Linked DNA regions of Leisingera sp. NJS204. The protein of the gene in region 2 binds, or shares a complex with, the protein of the main gene of each other region. Links are inferred from orthologs where the notes say so. Each region holds a gene or a part of one and is shown on either strand. Other genes may lie near its edges.

Region 1 (5,455 bases), 2.0 Mb from region 2 along the record:
CGAGCGCGCGCAGCGCGGCATCGTCTATATCGACGAGGTCGACAAGATCACCCGCAAGTCTGAAAACCCCTCGATCACCCGCGACGTATCGGGCGAGGGCGTGCAGCAGGCGCTGTTGAAACTGATGGAAGGCACCGTTGCCTCGGTGCCGCCGCAGGGCGGGCGCAAGCATCCGCAGCAGGAATTCCTGCAGGTGGACACCACCAATATCCTGTTCATCTGCGGCGGTGCTTTTGCCGGGCTGGACAAGATCATCTCGGCCCGCGGCAAGGGGTCTGCGATGGGCTTTGGCGCGGATGTGCGCGACAACGATGACCGCGGTGTCGGCGAAGTGTTCCAGGAACTGGAGCCGGAAGATCTGCTGAAATTCGGGCTGATCCCTGAATTTGTCGGCCGTCTGCCGGTCTTGGCAACGCTGGAAGACCTGGACGAGGACGCGCTGGTCATCATCCTGACCCAACCCAAGAACGCTCTGGTCAAACAGTATCAGCGCCTCTTCGAGCTTGAAGACACCGAACTGGACTTCACCGACGAGGCGCTGAGCGCGATTGCCAAGAAAGCAATCGAACGCAAGACCGGTGCCCGCGGGCTGCGGTCGATCATGGAGGATATCCTGCTGGATACCATGTTCGATCTGCCGGGCATGGACAGCGTGACCAAGGTGGTTGTCAACGAGGAGGCGGTGACCTCGGATGCGCAGCCGCTGATGATCCACGCGGACGCCGAGAAAGAGCCGGCCTCGGCCGGTTGAATGGCTAGTCAATAGATCAAACGGCGCGGTATTATCCGCGCCGTTTGCTGTTTGGGGGCCGGTTGGATGGGGGCGCTGCCCCCGCAGCGGCGGGCCGCTGCGCCCCCGGGATATTTCGGGCAAGAGGAAGGAGCAGGGCAGTGATCAAACGTATTTCTTCAGGCGGTGAGTTTGAGGCTAAGATCGGCTATTGCCGCGCTGTTGCGGCTGGCGGCTTCGTGCATGTGGCAGGCACCGTCGGGCAGGGCGATGATGTGGTGGCACAGTGCAAATCTGCGCTTGAAACCATTGGCGGAGCCTTGCAGAAGGCGGGCGCTGGCTTTGCCGATGTGGTGCGGGTGAACTATTACCTGCCGGATGCGGCGGAGTTCGAACCCTGCTGGCCGGTTCTGGCAGAGGTCTTTGGCGCCAACCCGCCTGCGGCAACAATGATCGAGTGCAACCTGATCGATCCCAAGTACCGCATCGAGATCGAAGTGACGGCGCTGGCCCCAGCGGCAGGCTGATCCTGTCAGGTGCGGGAAACGCGCCTAAGGCAAAACTGCCAATTCCCGCCGTGACCCGTCCAGAGGGGCGCAAGCCACTGGACCTTGGCGGGAAATTGGGCCATATCAGAAACGGATAAATCCGGAGGCACCGATGGGAATCCTGAACACACTTCTGAGCGCTGTGACATGGTGGAACGGCGCCACCCTGAACACCCGGATGTTCACCGCCCGCAAGGGCATCAAGGTGGGTGAGGATGATCAGGGCAATGTGTTCTACCGCAATGCCGATGACAGCAAGCGCTGGGTGATGTTCAACGGGGAAGTTGAAGCCTCGCGCGTCAGCCCCGACTGGCACGGCTGGCTGCACCGCACTTTTGACGAGCTGCCCAGCGAGAAGCCTTTGAAGCACAAGGCCTGGGAAAAGCCGCATCAGGAAAACCTGACCGGCACCATGATGGCCTATGCGCCGGCCGGGTCGATCCGCGCAGGCGGCGAACCCAAGGAACGCCGCGATTATGAGGCCTGGGTGCCCGAATAAAACATCTGCCAGAAGGCTGATTTCATGTCCCACAATCCTACCGAAGTTTTTGCCGGCGGCGTCGTGCTGGCTGCCGCTGTTGCTTTTGCCGTCTATGCCGGCCAGGCGGCCGGCCTGTCGCGCGGCGGCGCGACCTATGACTTGAACGCGTCTTTCCGCTCGCTGGAAGGGGTCAGCGTTGGCACCGACGTTCGGCTGGCCGGGGTCAAGATCGGCACCGTGACCGGCGTCGGCCTGAACCCGGAAACCTTCCGCGCAGATACTATGTTCTCTGTTAATGAAGGCATCGAAATCCCGGATGACAGCGCGGTGGTGATCTCTTCCGAAGGGCTGCTGGGCGGTAACTTTGTTGAGATCATGCCCGGCGGTTCGCCCTTTGCTTTTGAAGCAGGCGATGAGATCGAGGATACGCAGGGTGCGGTCAGCCTGATTTCGCTGCTGGTCAAATTTGTCGCCGGCGGCGGCGAGGGCGATTCTTGATGCGCTTTGCCGCGGCAGTAATGGCTTGTGCGCTGGCCATGCCGGCCTGGGGCCAGGAGCAGCCGGCGGCGCAGGGCAGTGCTGCGGTGCTAAGGGCGCTGGACAAGGTCAACGGCCATACCATGGATGCGGAAGTGGCGATCGGCGGCAGTTCGGAAATGTTCGGCTTGCTGGTGACCGTGTCGGACTGCCGCTATCCGGCGGAGAACCCGACCGGGGATGCCTTTGCCTATCTGACCGTGCGGGACCCCGACGATGGTGCGATGCATTTCCAGGGCTGGATGGTGGCGTCCAGCCCGGCACTCAACGCGCTGGACCACAACCGCTATGATGTCTGGGTCATGCGCTGCAGCAGCAGCTGAGGTGCGGGCACAGCTGGCCGGGCAAAATCCGCATCCGTTTTCAGGGCCTCACGCAATAGGGCCCGGTAACGCGCGCGGGTAACCTCAATTCCGCCAAGCGAGGCAAGATGCGCAGTCAGGAATTGCGTGTCGCACAGCCTGTAGCCCGCCTGCCGCAGCCTGTCAGTCAGATAGGCCAGCGCCACTTTGGAGGCATCCCGGCGGCGCGAGAACATGCTTTCGCCAAAAAAGGCGCCGCCCAGAGAGACGCCATAAGTGCCGCCGGCCAGGATGCCGTCCTGCCAGACTTCAAGCGAATGGGCGTTGCCCATCAGGTGCAGATCCAGGTAGCGGTCGCGGATTTCCCCGTTGATCCAGGTCTCGGCCCGGTCGGCGCAGCCGTCTACGACGCCGCCGAAATCCCGGTTCACGGTGATCTCAAATCCGCCGTTGCGGATCCGTTTGGCCAGCGAGCGGGAGATGCGGAAGCCATCCAGCGGTAGAATGCCACGCCGCTTGGGATCGACCCAGAAAATCTCGGGGTCGTCGCGGTGTTCGGCCATCGGAAAAACACCGGCAGAATAGGCGTGCAGCAATAGGTCCGCAGTTAAGCTCATGGTGCTGGCCAGTATAACGGGAAAAGGCAGGCAAATGTAAAACGGGGCGCAGCCAGTGGCGCGCCCCTCTGAAGTTATCCGGGCTGGTTTTCTTCCAGCCAGCGTTCCAGCCAGTGAATGCCGTAGTCGCCGGTGTGGATATCCTGTTCCTGCAGCAGCGCATGGAACAGCGGCACGGTGGTGTCGATGCCGTCGATGATCAGCTCGCCCAGAGCCCGGTTCAGGCGCGCCAGCGCCTCGGTCCGGTCGCGGCCGTGCACGATCAGCTTGCCAATGAGCGAGTCGTAATAGGGCGGGATCGAGTAGCCGTCATAGAGCGCCGAATCCATCCGCACCCCCAATCCGCCGGGGGCGTGGTACTGGGTGATCTTGCCCGGGCAGGGCGAAAAATTCGGCAGTTTCTCGGCGTTGATCCGGACCTCGATGGCGTGGCCGTTGATTTCCAGATCGCCCTGGGTAAAGGACATCGGCAGGCCTTCGGCCACCCGGATCTGTTCGCGTACCAGATCGACACCGAAGATGGCTTCGGTCACCGGGTGCTCCACCTGCAGGCGGGTGTTCATCTCGATGAAATAGAACTCGCCGTCTTCATAGAGGAATTCAACGGTACCGGCGCCGGAATAGCCCATCTTGCCAATGGCGTCGGCGCAGATTTTGCCGATGCGGGCGCGTTCTTCCGGGGTGATGCAGGGGCCGGGGGCCTCCTCGAACACCTTCTGGTGGCGGCGCTGCAGCGAGCAGTCGCGCTCGGCCAGGTGAACGCCGACGCCTTTGCCGTCGCCAAAGACCTGTACTTCGATGTGACGCGGTTTCTGGAGGTACTTCTCCATATAGACTTCGTCATTGCCAAAGGCAGCCTTGGCTTCCGAACGGGCAGTGGAGAAGGCGGTCGCCAGCTCTATTTCGTTCAGGGCCACTTTCATGCCGCGGCCGCCGCCGCCGGCGGTGGCCTTGATGATCACCGGATAGCCCATATCTGCGGCGGCTTTTTTTGCCGCGGCAATATCGGGCACGCCGCCCTCGGACCCCGGAACAACCGGAATACCAAGGTTCTGAGCGGTTTCCTTGGCGGTGATCTTGTCGCCCATGGTGCGGATATGCGCAGCCGAGGGGCCGATGAAGGTCAGCCCGTGGTCTTCGATGATCTGCACAAAGTTGGCGTTTTCCGACAGGAAGCCGTAGCCTGGATGAATCGCCTGGGCGCCGGTGATCTCGGCAGCCGAGATGATGGCCGGGATCGACAGATAGCTTTGGGTGCCGGACGGCGGCCCGATGCAGACCGATTCATCGGCCATGCGCACGTGCATTGCGTCGGCATCCGCAGTGGAATGCACCGCAACCGACTTGATGCCCATTTCCCGGCAGGCACGGATCACGCGCAGGGCGATCTCGCCGCGGTTGGCAATCAGGATCTTGTCAAACATGCCAGATCCTTACTCGATGATGGCCAGGGGGGTTCCGAATTCAACGGCGGCGCCGTCTTCAACCAGAATGCGCTTCACGGTGCCCGATTTCGGCGCCGGAATGTGGTTCATGGTTTTCATGGCCTCGACGATCAGCAGGGTGTCGCCTTCGCTGACCTGCTGGCCAACAGAGATAAAGGCGGGCGAGCCGGGTTCGGCCTGCAGATAGACGGTGCCGACCATCGGCGATGTCACGGCGCCGGGGTGGCTGGCCGGATCTTCGCTGGCGGCTGCGGGGGCTGCGGCGGCGGCAGGGGCAGCGGCTGCAACCGGAGCAGCGGCGGCAGGCATCGCAACCTGCACCGGCGCGGCCATGGCGGTCTGGCGGGAGACACGCACATTCAGGCTGTCGTCGTCGCCGTAGTCCCGCTTGACCTGCAGTTCGGTCAGATCGTTTTCGCGCAGCAATTCCGCCAGCGCCTTGATGAATGCCACGTCAGCTTCGTGAGATTTGTTTGTCATATTGTCCTCAGCCAATTCCGACAGGCCCGCCAGGGCAGGCGGGCCGGAAATTAGGGCGCTTATAGGGCAAGGATTACCGCAAGGAAAGCACCGTCGATCCGGGCTGTAACATGGAGGCAGATAATCGGATTTGCAATTGCCGGACTGTATTTTGTCTCATAGCGGCATGCCCGTCAGTTTGGCCACCAGTTCCGGCAGCTTGCGGGCGGCGAATTTTTGCAGCAGATGCGCCCGGTGGCTTTCCACTGTGCGGTAGGACAGATCAAGCTGCTGGCCGATTTCCTTGGCCGACAGCCCCTTGCAGGTGAGGATCGC
Region 2 (12,933 bases):
CACAACTCTGCCTCAGGTGCCGCCTCGGTCAGCGGGCCGGTCTTCAGCTTCTGCATCCGCGCGGGCCATTCGGCGTTCGCCATCGCGGCCTCGCAGGCCGCCTCATCAGCGCCCAGGTGGCGCAGCGCTGCCAGCGCAGCACCGGCGTTCTGGATCTGATGCGCGCCCAAGAGGGCCGGCAGCGGCAGGTCCAATAGGCCGAACTCATCCTGGAACACCAGCCGGCCGCGTTCCTCGTAGACATGCCAGTGCTGGCCATAGGCGATCAGCGGCGCGCCAAGGCGGGCGGCGGTGGCCTCGATCACCTCCATCGCCTCCTCCGGCTGCGGACCAACCACAACCGGCACGCCGCGTTTGATGATACCGGCCTTCTCGGTGGCGATTTTGGTCAGCGTGTCGCCCAGGAACTGCTCATGGTCGATCGAGATCGGGGTGATCACGCTAATTGCGGGTTTATCAATCACGTTTGTGGCGTCCAGGCGTCCGCCCAAACCGACCTCCAGCAGCGTGTAATCCGCAGGCGTGCGGGAAAACGCCAAGAGGCCGGCCACCGTGGTGATCTCGAAATAGGTGATATTCTCGCCGCCGTTCTTGGCATAGCACTCGTCCAGCACCTCACTCAGATGCGGCTCGGAGATCAGCTCGCCCGCCAGCCGGATCCGCTCATGAAAGCGCGCCAGATGCGGTGAGGTGTAGGCGTGAACGCTCTTGCCCATCCCCTCAAGCCCGGCGCGGATCATCGCCTGGGTCGACCCCTTGCCATTGGTGCCGGCCAGATGGATCACCGGCGGCAACTTGTCCTGCGGGTTGTCCAACGCGGACAGCAGCCGCCAGACCCGGTCCAGCGTCAGGTCGATGATCTTGGGGTGCAGCGCCATCATGCGGGCGAGGATCGCGTCGGAGGTCTGGGTCATCGGCCTGGTCCTGTCAGATCGGAAAGTCAAATGCAGCAAATAACAGCGCCCGCCCAGGTAAGGACGGGCGCGGTCCGGCCGGACAGCCGGGCAGGTTAATATAGACCGGTTTATTCGGCAGCTTCTTCGCTGACTGCGGCCTCGGTTGGCGCATTTGCGGCCATGGCGGGGTCTTCCTCTTCCGGCGAGGGCAGATCGCCCACCACCTGCGGCGGCAGGCCCATCAGCATCCGAATGATGGTGATCAGCTCACCGCGCATCTCGGTGCGCGAGGTCACGCGGTCCAGCATACCGTGATCCAGCAGGTATTCGGCGCGCTGGAACCCTTCGGGCAATTTTTCGCGGATGGTCTGTTCAATCACGCGGGGACCGGCAAAGCAAATGAGCGCATTGGGTTCAGAAATATGCACATCGCCCAGCATCGCATAAGACGCTGTCACCCCGCCGGTGGTCGGATGGGTCAGCACCACGATATAGGGCAGGCCCGCCTCTTTCAGCATCTGCACCGCCACGGTGGTGCGCGGCATCTGCATCAGCGACAGGATGCCTTCCTGCATCCGCGCACCGCCAGCGGCGGAAAACAGCACCAGCGGGCGGCCCAGCTTCACCGCTTCTTCAGCCGCGGCGATGATGGCGTTGCCCACATACATGCCCATCGAGCCGCCCATGTAGGAAAAATCCTGCGCCGCAGCGATAATGGGGGTGCGGCCGATTTCACCGGCGGCCACCAGCATGGCGTCTTTCTCGCCGGTCTTTTTCTGCGCCGCCTTGATCCGGTCGGGGTATTTCTTCTGATCCTTGAACTTCAACGGATCGGCCAGCGGTTCCGGCACCGCAACCTCGGTGAACACACCGCCGTCAAACAGCGCGGTGAACCGGTCGCGCGGCGTGATATGCATGTGATGGCCGCAGCTGGTGCAGACGTTCTGATTGTCGCTCAGCTCGCGGTGAAACAGCATGGTGCCGCATTCATCGCATTTCTGCCAAAGGTTCTCGGGCACTTCACGGCGCGAAAAGATCGAGTTGATCTTGGGCCGGACGTAGTTGGTGATCCAGTTCATATTGCTTGCCTCTCCGGGGGCGCGGTTTGCCCCCCAGATAAGGCGCCTTGGCCGCAATTGCAATCAGCGGCGTATGGCAAGCCGTGCGCAAAGCCAGCTAACCAGCATCAGCGCAAAGTCCACCGCCATCCAAGGCCGCAGCGCCTGCACGTCCGCCATCTCGAAGGGGATCATATACAGCGCCAGCCCGTTCAGGCTGGTCGGCGAAGCAAACAGCAATAATGCAGTAACATTGTTGAAAAAATGCACCGCCATCGCCGGACCCAAGGTACCGGCCCGCGCTGTCAGATCCGCCATCAGCACCCCGAACAATCCGGCCCAGACGGTGATCAGCAGCGCATTCTCCCCGGCCTCGGCAGGCAGATAGTGCCCCAATGCAAACAGCGCCGACGGCCCCAGAAGCCACACTGCCGGGCTGCGGAACCGTGCCGCAAGCGCCTGCTGGATATAACCGCGGAACAGGATCTCCTCCGCAGAGGTCTGCACCAGCACCGCGGCAACAGACAAAGGCAGAATGCCCAGCCAGGTCCAGACCGGCAGGTTCGGGGTCATCGCCGGCCCCATGCTGTAGGGCGGCAGCAGCATGATCAGCACGCTCAACCCCAGCAGATACAGGCTCACCTTGCCGAACTGCCAGACCAGCGGCACCAGATGCCCCGTGACGGTGGCAAAGCTGCGCTGGTGAAACAGCCGCGCCGCCATAGCCACCCCCAGCGACAGAAAGGCAAAGCTGCCCAGCAGCACCAGCATGGCGCCGGGATTGCTGCCGTCACCCAGCCCCTGCAGCCAGGCGCCGGGGAACAGGCCCGCCACCATCACCTGCAGCGCCGCGGTCATCGCAAAGCTGACCGCCGCCACCAGCACCAGCCCCAAAAGCAGCCGCCACAGCGCAGGCTGCAGCCGGGCAAAGCGCACCAAGGCCTCATGCGCCCTGTAACTGTGCCCGTCGCTGTACCCGTCTCTGTGCCTGTGCTGCATGTGTCCTCCGGCTGGAATGGCGGCAAATTGCGCCAACGTTATGCATTGCTGCAACGCCATGGCAAGGCAGACAGCCCGGCGCGCGGTTCACACTTGCCGCGCAGCAGCCCTGCCCGTAATAAATTTGTCAAAAAAACAGACCGGCAGGGACCGCAGTGACCAGAACAAACAACGGGAAACCCGTGTCTTTTTCGCTCCCCGGCGGAAAGGCGCCAGGACTGCGCAGAGCTGCAGCCGCCGCCGCGCTGGCCGGCCTGGCCTTGGCGGGATGCAGCCCCGCCCCCACAGGCATGTCCTTTGCCGCCCGCGTGTCCGGCCCGGCGCCGCGCCTTAGCGGCCAGGTGATGTCCTTTGCCGGCGGCGGCGTGCTGCTGGCTGCCCCGGAAACCTTTTGCTTTGACCGGCGCAGCAGCACGGCGGATGACAGCGGCGGTTTTGCCTTGATTGCCCATTGCAGCCGGCTGGACCGGAACCGCTGGTTCGGCTCCCGCAATGCGGCCGTTCTGACCGCCTCGATCGGTCCGGCACAACAAGACGCCGCAGCCCCGCAAGCGGCTGATATCGTGGCCATGTTCCCCGGTGCCACGCTGCTGGAAACCCGCGACGACCAGTTGCTGCCGCTGGTCCGGCTGGAATTCCCCGAAGCCGTCGCCGAAGGGGCCAGTCCGGTTCACTGGCGCGGTGCCTTTGTGCTCGACCGGCATCTGGTCGCCCTGGCGCTCTATGCACCGGAGGGCAGCCGCGCCCTGGGAGGCCAGGGGGCAGCGCTGCTGAACGAAGTGACCCACCGCTCACTGGAAGCCTCCACCCTGCCGGATCTTGAGGAAGCCGGCGCGGTGCTGCCCAAAGGCCCCCGGCGGTCCCTGCGCCCCCTGGCACGGCCCGCAGCGGCAGCCGCCGGCGCCCCGGAAACCGGCGCCACGCCCGCCCTTCGCAAAAAACGCGGGCTTAGCCAGCGGATTGCCGGTTTATTTCAATAGCCGCCAGCGGTTACACTGGCGCCAGCGCCCGCCGCATTACCGCGCGGGCCGGACTCCGCAACACGGCGCAACAGGCAAGAGAGAGCACGATGGGCAGGATCATGGACCGGCTGCTGCACCTGCGCAGCCTGCGCCGCTGGCGCGCAGCCGCAGAAGAGTCGGCCCGCGCGCCGCTGTCTGAACTGCGCCGCCAGCGCAATCAGGCCCGCCAGCTGCGCACCCATCTGGACCGGCTGATCCACACCGCCGACGGCCGTTTGGCGCTGCCGCAGATCGGCTCCTCCTTCTTTCCGCGCCCGCATGGCACCGATTGGTCCTGGCGCCCGGAACTGTGGCGCGGGCCGCTGCCCGAATGCGGGCTGTCCTCCGTCCCCGCCAAGGCCCGGCTCGGCGATGAGGCGCAGCTGTTTCACGATTGCGCCTTCTCCGAACTGACCCTGCGCCAGCTGCGCAACACCCGCGAAGAAGACCTTGCTCCCTTCGGCCTGCGCATGGATGTGTTCCAATTCGACGGCTCGTTCCTGTCGCTGGTGATCGACCTGCCGCCCGCCGCTGCCAATGGCATGACCCGGCAGCATCTGCTGCGGATCGACAGCATTATCGAATCCGAAAAACCGATCGAGATTTTTGCCCGGCTCAACATCCAGCACGGTCCCAATACCGAACAGATCGTGCGCGAGCTGCCGCAGGAGCAAAAGAACATCGTGGTGGAGTTCGACCTGGCCTATTCCAAGCTGAACGAGAAGCGGATCGAAAAGATCTGGCTTGATCTGATATTTGAAGCGCCGGATATGAACCAGGTGATCCTGCGCGACCTGACCTTCTCGCGCCACCGCCGCGCGGCGATCTGAGGAACCTGAGCCATGAGCGACCTGTCACTGACCAAAATCCGCTTCCGCAACGGCATCTGGGAGGGCCGGATCAGCAACGCCCCCGCCAGCGGCGCGCGGCCCGAGATTTCCGTGATGTTCCAGGATCAGCCGGTGGCCGATGCAAAACTGAAAGAAGGCCAGGCAGGCGGCGAATGGCTGATCTCAGTGCCGGTCCCCGCCGAGGCATTGGCCGACGGGGTGCAGACTTTCGTGATATTCGATGCCGCCGGCGGCACCCGTCTGGGTGATTTCACCCTGATCGCCGGGGAGGCTGTGGCGGACGATCTGCGCGCCGAGGTCGAACTGCTGCGCGCAGAACTCGACATGCTGAAACGCGCCTTCCGCCGCCACTGCCTGGAAACCACCTGAGCGGCGGTTACACCAATGTCTGGAAATGCTCTGCCAGCACCTGCATCAGCTTGGCGTGCGGGATCGGGCCATAGCTGCAGCGCGCAACGCCTGCCTGCCGCGCGGTTTCCAGCGTGATACCGCGCATCATCGTGTTGACCGGCAGCGCGCTTGCCTCGCAGACTTGTGCAATCAGATCCGGATCAGTCAGGCCGGGGATGAAATACCCATTGCCGCCGGCCTCGGCATAAGCCGCGCCGCGTTCCAGCGCCTCCGCCATCAGGCCCGCGTGTTTCGACGCATCTTTTTCCTTCAGAAACAAATCTGTGCGCGCATTGACAAAAATGTCCGCATTGGCCGCCCGTACTGCAGCAACCCGCCGGGCCTGCTCTTCAATGCTGTAGAGCTCCGCCGTCCCAACCACCTGGTCCTCAAAATTCAGCCCCACGGCGCCGGTTTCGGCCAGCCGTTTAACATTGGCGGTCAGCTGTTCAGGCGCACGGGAATAACCGCCCTCAAAATCAATTGTCACCGGCAAATCCGTGGCGGCGATGATGCGTTCAGCGTTGCCCAGAACAAACTCCAACGGGATCTGCTCGCCATCGGCAAAGCCCTGCGCAACGGCCACCGGATAGCTGCCGGTCGCCAAGGCCGCGGCCCCCGCCCCGGCAATCGCCTTAGCACTGCCTGCGTCCCAGATGTTATACAGCACCACCGGGTTGCCCGGCTGATGCAGCGCCGCAAAGGCGCGTGCGCGGTCGGAATATATCATGCAGAAATCCTCTGTTTGTAGCTTGTCTCAATCTCGATCAGCCGCTGCTTGCGCCACAAGCCGCCGCCATAACCGGTCAGCGATCCATCCGCCGACAGCACCCGGTGGCAGGGTACTACCAGCGCCAGCTGGTTGGAACCATTGGCCCGCGCCACCGCCCTTGTGGCCGAAGCGCGGCCCAGCTCGCGCGCGATCTGCGAATAGCTGCGGGTTTCGCCGGCCGGAATAGTCAGCAGGTAGCGCCAGACCTCGCGCTCGAACCCGGTGCCATGCAGAGCCAGCGGGGTTTGGAAATCCGCGCCGTCACCCGCAAAGAACCGCTGCAGCTCTTCGGCGATCTGCTTTGTCGGCGCGGGCCGCCCAAAGCCGATCCCTCCGGGCTGCGCCTTTTGCAGCCTGGCCACTTCCCGCGGCAGCGCCTTGCGGTCGGCAAATTCCAGCAGATGCAGCTGGTGCCGGCAGCTGATCGCAATCATCGCGCCCAGCGGCGTGTCGATCCAGTCGGCCAGCAACAGCGCGTCCTTGCGGAAGGCGCCCGGCGCAATCCCGACCAGCTTGGCAAAGGCCGCGCGAAAGGCGCTGGCGCTTTCAAACCCGGCATCAATCTGCGCCGCAATCACCGGCTCGCCGGCTTTCAGCGCGGTGAACCCCTCGCGCAGGCGGCGCTGGCGGGCCATTTCCAGAAAGGTCATGCCGAAATGCCGCTTGAACGCCCTCCGAACGGTGGACGCATCCAGCCCCATCCGCGCCAGATCGCTCTCGCCCCAGCGATAGGCGGGACGCGCCTCCAGCCGGGCCAGAAGATCCTGTACCATCGGATCATCCCCGGCAGCAGCCGCCAGCGGCTTGCAGCGTTTGCAGGCGCGGAACCCCGCCTCAATACATTGGCCGGGGCTGGCGTAAAAGCGGCAGTTCTCGTACTTCGGATTGCGCGCCGGGCAGGTCAGGCGGCAGAAGATGCCGGTGGAGGTCACGCCCACATAGGCGCGCCCCTCATAGGCGTCATCACGTGTGATCAGCGCTTGGTACAGCGTCGGGGAATCAGGCAGGTCAAACATCATGGGGCGAACATAGCCCAGCCCATGCAATCAATGCGCCGGAGATCGGGCGTTGATATTCACTTTGACGCGACAAATGCATTGCGCCGGGTTGGGTGTTGCCCTTTCAGCGTACGCCGGTTTCACCTGATCATCAGGTTTTCACAACATACACTCCCCTGGTCGATCACCCATTGCACAAGGCGCGGGCAAGCTGTGCGGCTGTCTGCGCAGCACCCAGAGACCGGCCGCGATAAAAAGGGGGTCGTTCAGGAATTCCTGTCCAAGCAGGCCCCGCGGGGTCTGTCCATTCTCTGCCCGGCGGCGCTCCGTGCTGCCCGCAAACGCCACCCCCCTGCCGCTTCTTTCTGGCCAAAAATACCTTGGGGGTGAGGGCCGCAAGGCCTGAGGGGGCAACGCCCCCTGCTTCCGCCCGGCCGGCACGTGAACAGCAGAGCAGAAAAAAGGCCGCCCAGCCGGACGGCCCCTTTGTGCTGCAATATGGCCAAGCCTTACTTCGGTCCCAGCGCAACCAGCCCCTTCAGGATGTCGATGGCATAGGCCAGCTGGTAATCCTCTTCGCGCAGCTCGGCGGCCTTTTCGGCCTTTTCGCGGTCGGCTTCGATCTGGCGGATCTCATCCTCGCTCAGGCTGTCATTGTTCAGACTGCCGCGCAAATCGGCCTCGGAGCGCGAGCGGCGTGCAGGCGAGTCGTTCTCCTCCTCAGCCGCAGCGGTTCGGCGGGGCTGCTGCACCACAATATCAGGGCTGACGCCCAGCGCCTGGATCGACCGGCCCGACGGTGTGTAATAGCGCGCAGTGGTCAGACGCATCGCGCCCTCGCCCTTCAGCGGCATCACCGTCTGCACCGATCCCTTGCCGAAAGACTTGGTGCCGATGACGATGGCGCGGCGGTGATCCTGCAGCGCACCGGCCACAATTTCCGAGGCCGAGGCCGAACCGCCATTGATCAGCACCACAATCGGCTTGCCATCGGCCAGATCGCCCGGCGTTGCGTTGAACCGCTCGCCGTCCTCGGGGTCGCGGCCGCGGGTCGAGACGATCTCACCGGATTCCAGGAAACTGTCCGCCACCTTGATCGCCTGGGTCAGCAGCCCGCCGGGATTGTTGCGCAGGTCCAGAACGATGCCGTTCACATTATCCTTGCCGCCCGCATCTTCGATCTGCTTTTTCAGCCCGGACACCAGGTTGGTGGTGGTTTGATCGTTAAAGGTGGTGATCCGCATCACCACGGTATCGCCCTCGATGCGGCTGCGCACCGCCGTCAGCTTGATGGTGTCGCGGATGATCGAGACATCAAACGGCTCGGCCTCGCCTTCGCGCACCACGGTGATCACAATCTCGGACCCCACTGGTCCGCGCATCAGGGTGACCGCATCGTCCAGCGACAGGCCCAGCACGCTTTCGCCGTCCACATGGGTGATGAAATCGCCTGATTCCATGCCGGCCTCGTCCGCCGGGGTGCCGTCGATCGGCGAGACAACTTTGACAAAGCCCTCTTCCTGCGTGACTTCAATCCCCAGGCCGCCGAATTCGCCGCGGGTCTGCACCCGCATGCTGGCCGCATCATCCGGCGACAGGTAGCTGGAATGCGGATCCAGCGACGTCAGCATGCCGCCGATCGCCGCCTCGATCAGTTCCTTCTCGTCGACTTCCTCGACGTATTGGGCGCGGATACGCTCGAAGATGTCGCCGAACAGGTCCAGCTGCTCATAGACATTTGCCTCGCGCGTGCCTTCCTGCGCCAGCAACGGGCCCGCAACATAGGTTGTAGCGACAATCCCTGCCAGCGTGCCGCCAATGGCGGCCATCGCAAATTTTCTCATCAAGCCTTCATCCACCTTTTCCAGTGCGGAACCATGTTTCCGGATCCACCGGGCTGTTGTCCATTCTCACTTCTATATAGAGCGTTTCTGTCCGGTCAGTTCCACCCCCTTCACCGCTAAGTGACAGAATTGCATCCGGCTTGGGATTTTCTCCGCTCATCAATCCCACCGGCGTGCCCTCGGGGATCACTTGCCCCGCCTCGCCGAACACCTCGGCCAGGCCGGAGAACACAAACAGCGTCTCCGGCTGCGGTTCCAGAATCACCACATTGCCCAGATCCAGCAGCGGCCCGCGATAGCGGATGGTGGCGGCGGCCGGCGCCGTGACCAGGGCGCGGGGACGCGCCGCGATCAGCAGACCGGGCCGGGCAATACCCGCCGCGTCCCGTTCGCCGTAGCCGCGCAGCACCAGCCCTTCGACCGGCAACGGCAGGGTGCCGCGCAGCTCTGTGATGTCAGCGCTGGTCCCGGCGATGTCACCGCCGGCAATCTCGGCCAGCCCGTCGGCAAATCCCGACAGGGTTTCAGTCGAGGAAATCAGGATCGCGGTGCGCACCGGATCAGCAGTGAAACGGCGCGGCAGCGTGGTGCGGTCGGCAATCGCGGTAGACAGCTGCACCCGCGCGGACTGCACGCCCGCCAGCCCCTCTTCCAGCGTCCTGGCCGCGTTCTGCTGCAGCAGCCGCAGGCTCTGCACCTCGTCCAGATCCATCTTCAGCGACTGCGCCCTGGCATGCAGGGCCGGGGTCACCTCGGCCAGCATCATAGCCGAGCGTGCCGCGCCCAAAGGCCCCGAAGGATGCACCATCAGCACCGGCGGCGGCGAGGTTTCAATGGTCTGGATAATCCCCAGCAGCCCCGAGACCTCCTCTTGCCGCGCCGCCAGCTGCGCACTCAGCTGCGCCTCGCGCCGCGCCACCCGGCGCAAGCCGTCGCGCATCGCCGCCAGACCGGCCTCAAACGCCTGCACGGTTGCGGTCAGCGCCTTCACCCGGTCGCGGGAGCTGCCGGCCTCCTGCAATTGCACCGAAGCCCCCTCCAGCTGCGCCGCCGCCGTGCGCGCGGCCCCGGCGGGGTCCGCTGCCGTCTGCAGCGGTGCGGTCAGCAGCGCCAGCAGCAAAAAGCCCGCCCGCAGCGTCATGACAGCAGGCTCTCCCCGGTCATCTCTGCCGGTTTCTCCAGTCCCATCAGCTCCAGAATAGTCGGCGCCAGATCCGCCAGCCGCCCATCCCGGAGTGTGGCGCCTTCCGGCCCGCCAACCAGCGCCACCGGCACCAGGTTCAGCGTATGCGCAGTATGGGCGCCGCCGGTTTCCGGGTCCACCATCACCTCGCAATTGCCGTGATCTGCGGTGGCAATCATCGCGCCGCCCGCCTTCTCCAGCGCTTCCACCACCTGCGCCAACCCGCGGTCCACTGCCTCGCAGGCCAGCATCGCCGCCTTCAGATCGCCGGTATGGCCGACCATGTCGGGGTTGGCATAGTTGGTCACAATCAGGTCATAGCCCGCAGCAATTGCCTCGACAAACTTCTCCGTCACCTCGGGGGCCGACATCTCCGGCTGCAAGTCATAGGTCGCCACATTGGGCGACTTCGGCATGAACCGGTCCTCGCCCTCTTCCGGGTCTTCCTTGCCGCCATTCAGAAAGAAGGTCACATGCGGGTATTTCTCGGTCTCCGCCAGCCGGAACTGGCGCTTGCCCTGCTTCGCCACCCAGGCGCCCAGCGTGTTCACAATCGCTGCCTTGGGATAACAGGTGGTCATGTAATCGCTATGGCTGTCGGAATACTCCACCATGCCCAGCAGGCCCGCCAGTTTGGGGCGCTCGCCCGCATCAAATTCAGCAAACCCCGGTTCGCCAATCGCGCGCAGAATCTCCCGCGCGCGGTCAGCCCGGAAGTTCAGGCAAAAGACCCCGTCGCCGTCCTTTACCCCCTGATAACCGTCCAGCACGGTGGCGGCGATGAACTCATCCGTTTCCGACTGATTATAGGCATGGTCCACCGCGCCGTGGGCATTCATCCCCGGCCGCCCCTTGGCATGGATCATCGCATCATAAGCCTCGCTGACGCGGCCCCAGCGGTTGTCGCGGTCCATCGCGAAGTAACGCCCGGTGACGGTGGCAATGCGCGCGCCTTCGGGCAGCTTCTCCTCCAGCCGGCGGAAGTGGCGAAAGGCCGATTTCGGCGCCACATCGCGCCCGTCGGTGATTGCATGCAGCCAGACCGGCACGCCCGCGTCCGTCACCGCCTTCACCGCCGCCAGGATGTGGTTGATATGCCCATGCACGCCGCCGTCCGAGACCAGCCCCATCAGATGCGCCGCGCCGCCGCTTTCTTTCAGCTGCGCGATAAACGCCTGCAAAGCGCCGTTTTCAAAGAACGACCCGTCTTCAATCGCCAGGTCGATCTGCCCCAGATCCATCGCCACCACCCGGCCCGCGCCGATGTTGGTGTGGCCCACTTCTGAATTGCCCATCTGCCCGGTCGGCAGCCCGACATCCGGCCCATGGGTGATCAGCCGGGCGGCCGGCCCCTTGGCCAGGATCGCATCAAAGGTTGGCGTTTGCGCCAGATAAGGCGCGTTTGCCTTGCCGGGCTCGCCGCTGCCCCAGCCGTCAAGAATGCACAGGACAACGGGTTTGGGTGCGGTCATGGGGTAGCTCCGGGGCAAGGCTGTGTTCGCAAGCCTTCTAACGCCTCGCCGCGCCGGGGTGAACCGGCATTCCTGCCACAGTTGGCGTTATCAGCGCGCTTGGCGGCAGCAAGCCTCCGCCAATCCGCTTCATCTTTCCAAAAATACTCAAATCCCCGGCCCGCCACCCGCGCCGCCGCCCGCGTTCTGCGGTGTCAGCAGATGCCGGATCAGCGCCACCGGATGGGCCCGCAAGCTCAGCCGCATGGCGACGTAATCCTCCACCACTTCCTCGCCCAGGCCCATCTGCGGCAGATCCGCTTCCGGCTCGTAAATCCCCTCGCCCTCCAGCTCGCGGGCAAACAGCGGCAGCGGCTTGCGGGCGGTGATCGCCTTGGCCGCCCACAAGGCCTCACGCCGGTTCAACCCGAGGGCAGCAAAGGCATCAGCTTCAGCAAGCCGCTCAATCACCGGCGGCGGAGTGCCTGCCTTGCGCCAGACGTCCTCCACCTCCGTATAGCCATTGCCGCGTGCCGCAGTCAGCCAGGCGGCATCCTCATCGCGCAGGCCTTTCACCTGCCGGAACCCCAGCCGCAGCGCCAGCCCGCCATGGCCGTCCGGCTCCATCACATTGTCCCAATAAGAATTATTGATGCAGACCGGGCGCACGTCTACGCCATGTTCGCGGGCGTCGCGCACGATCTGGGCAGGCGCATAAAACCCCATCGGCTGCGCATTCAGCAGCGCACAGGCAAAGATGCCGGGATGGTGGCATTTGATCCAGGCAGAGGCATAGACCAAGAGCGCAAAAGACGCCGCATGGCTTTCCGGAAACCCGTAAGAGCCAAAGCCCTCGATCTGGGAAAAGCAGCGCTCGGAGAAACCGCTATCATAGCCGTTCCTGGCCATGCCGCGCAAAAACAGGCTGCGGAATTCGCTGACGTTGCCGTGTTTTTTGAAGGTCGCGAGCGACCGCCGCAGCCGGTCGGCCTGCTCCGGCGTGAAGCCCGCGCCGACAATGGCGATCTGCATCGCCTGCTCCTGAAACAGCGGCACACCAAGGGTCTTGCCCAGTACTTCGCCCAGCGCGTCCGAGGGGAAATGCACCGGCTCCTCGCCATTGCGGCGGCGGATATAGGGGTGCACCATATCGCCTTGGATCGGGCCGGGGCGGACAATGGCGACCTCGATCACCAGATCATAGAAATGGCGCGGCTTCATCCGCGGCAGAAAGTTCATCTGCGCCCGGCTTTCGACCTGAAAGACGCCAATGCTGTCGGCCCGGCACAGCATGTTGTAGACCGCCGGATCCTCGGGCGGCAGGGTGGCCAGGCTGTAATCCAGCTGGTGGTGCTGCTGCAGCAGATCAAACGCCTTGCGGATACAGGTCAGCATGCCCAAGGACAGCACATCGACCTTGAGGATACCAAGCGTGTCGATGTCATCCTTGTCCCAGCAAATGACTGTGCGCCCCTCCATCGTGGCGTTCT

The links.
Region 1: the proteins of accD (region 2) and accC are in contact, whole or in part, in a solved structure (PDB 8UXZ), measured with the Escherichia coli proteins. The link is inferred for Leisingera sp. NJS204 from one-to-one orthologs.

The regions. Positions count from the first base shown.
Region 1 is NZ_CP035417.1:1,723,745-1,729,199, forward strand. What follows is about bases 2,465-5,455. They hold accC (acetyl-CoA carboxylase biotin carboxylase subunit), read right to left. Parts: upstream 4,640-5,455; coding sequence 3,290-4,639; downstream 2,465-3,289. Other genes in these bases: ETW24_RS08505 (DUF2155 domain-containing protein), read left to right, coding at 2,465-2,619; aat (leucyl/phenylalanyl-tRNA--protein transferase), read right to left, coding at 2,583-3,215; accB (acetyl-CoA carboxylase biotin carboxyl carrier protein), read right to left, coding at 4,649-5,140; ETW24_RS08525 (LuxR C-terminal-related transcriptional regulator), read right to left, coding at 5,297-5,455. Also shown: ATP-dependent Clp protease ATP-binding subunit ClpX, read left to right, coding at 1-751; ETW24_RS08490 (RidA family protein), read left to right, coding at 892-1,257; ETW24_RS08495 (NADH:ubiquinone oxidoreductase subunit NDUFA12), read left to right, coding at 1,391-1,777; outer membrane lipid asymmetry maintenance protein MlaD, read left to right, coding at 1,802-2,257; more of ETW24_RS08505, read left to right, coding at 2,257-2,464. UniProt on the Escherichia coli protein: This protein is a component of the acetyl coenzyme A carboxylase complex; first, biotin carboxylase catalyzes the carboxylation of the carrier protein and then the transcarboxylase transfers the carboxyl group to form malonyl-CoA.
Region 2 is NZ_CP035417.1:3,760,384-3,773,316, forward strand. Bases 1-2,823 are described here. They hold accD (acetyl-CoA carboxylase, carboxyltransferase subunit beta), read right to left. Parts: upstream 1,976-2,823; coding sequence 1,025-1,975; downstream 1-1,024. Other genes in these bases: ETW24_RS18275 (bifunctional folylpolyglutamate synthase/dihydrofolate synthase), read right to left, coding at 1-914; ETW24_RS18285 (CPBP family intramembrane glutamic endopeptidase), read right to left, coding at 2,039-2,823. Outside these bases: more of ETW24_RS18285, read right to left, coding at 2,824-2,953; ETW24_RS18290 (hypothetical protein), read left to right, coding at 3,136-3,933; ETW24_RS18295 (DUF6478 family protein), read left to right, coding at 4,023-4,784; ETW24_RS18300 (hypothetical protein), read left to right, coding at 4,797-5,174; ETW24_RS18305 (isocitrate lyase/PEP mutase family protein), read right to left, coding at 5,182-5,925; ETW24_RS18310 (bifunctional transcriptional activator/DNA repair enzyme AdaA), read right to left, coding at 5,922-6,986; ETW24_RS18315 (S41 family peptidase), read right to left, coding at 7,475-8,809; ETW24_RS18320 (murein hydrolase activator EnvC family protein), read right to left, coding at 8,817-9,950; gpmI (2,3-bisphosphoglycerate-independent phosphoglycerate mutase), read right to left, coding at 9,947-11,464; ETW24_RS18330 (error-prone DNA polymerase), read right to left, coding at 11,612-12,933.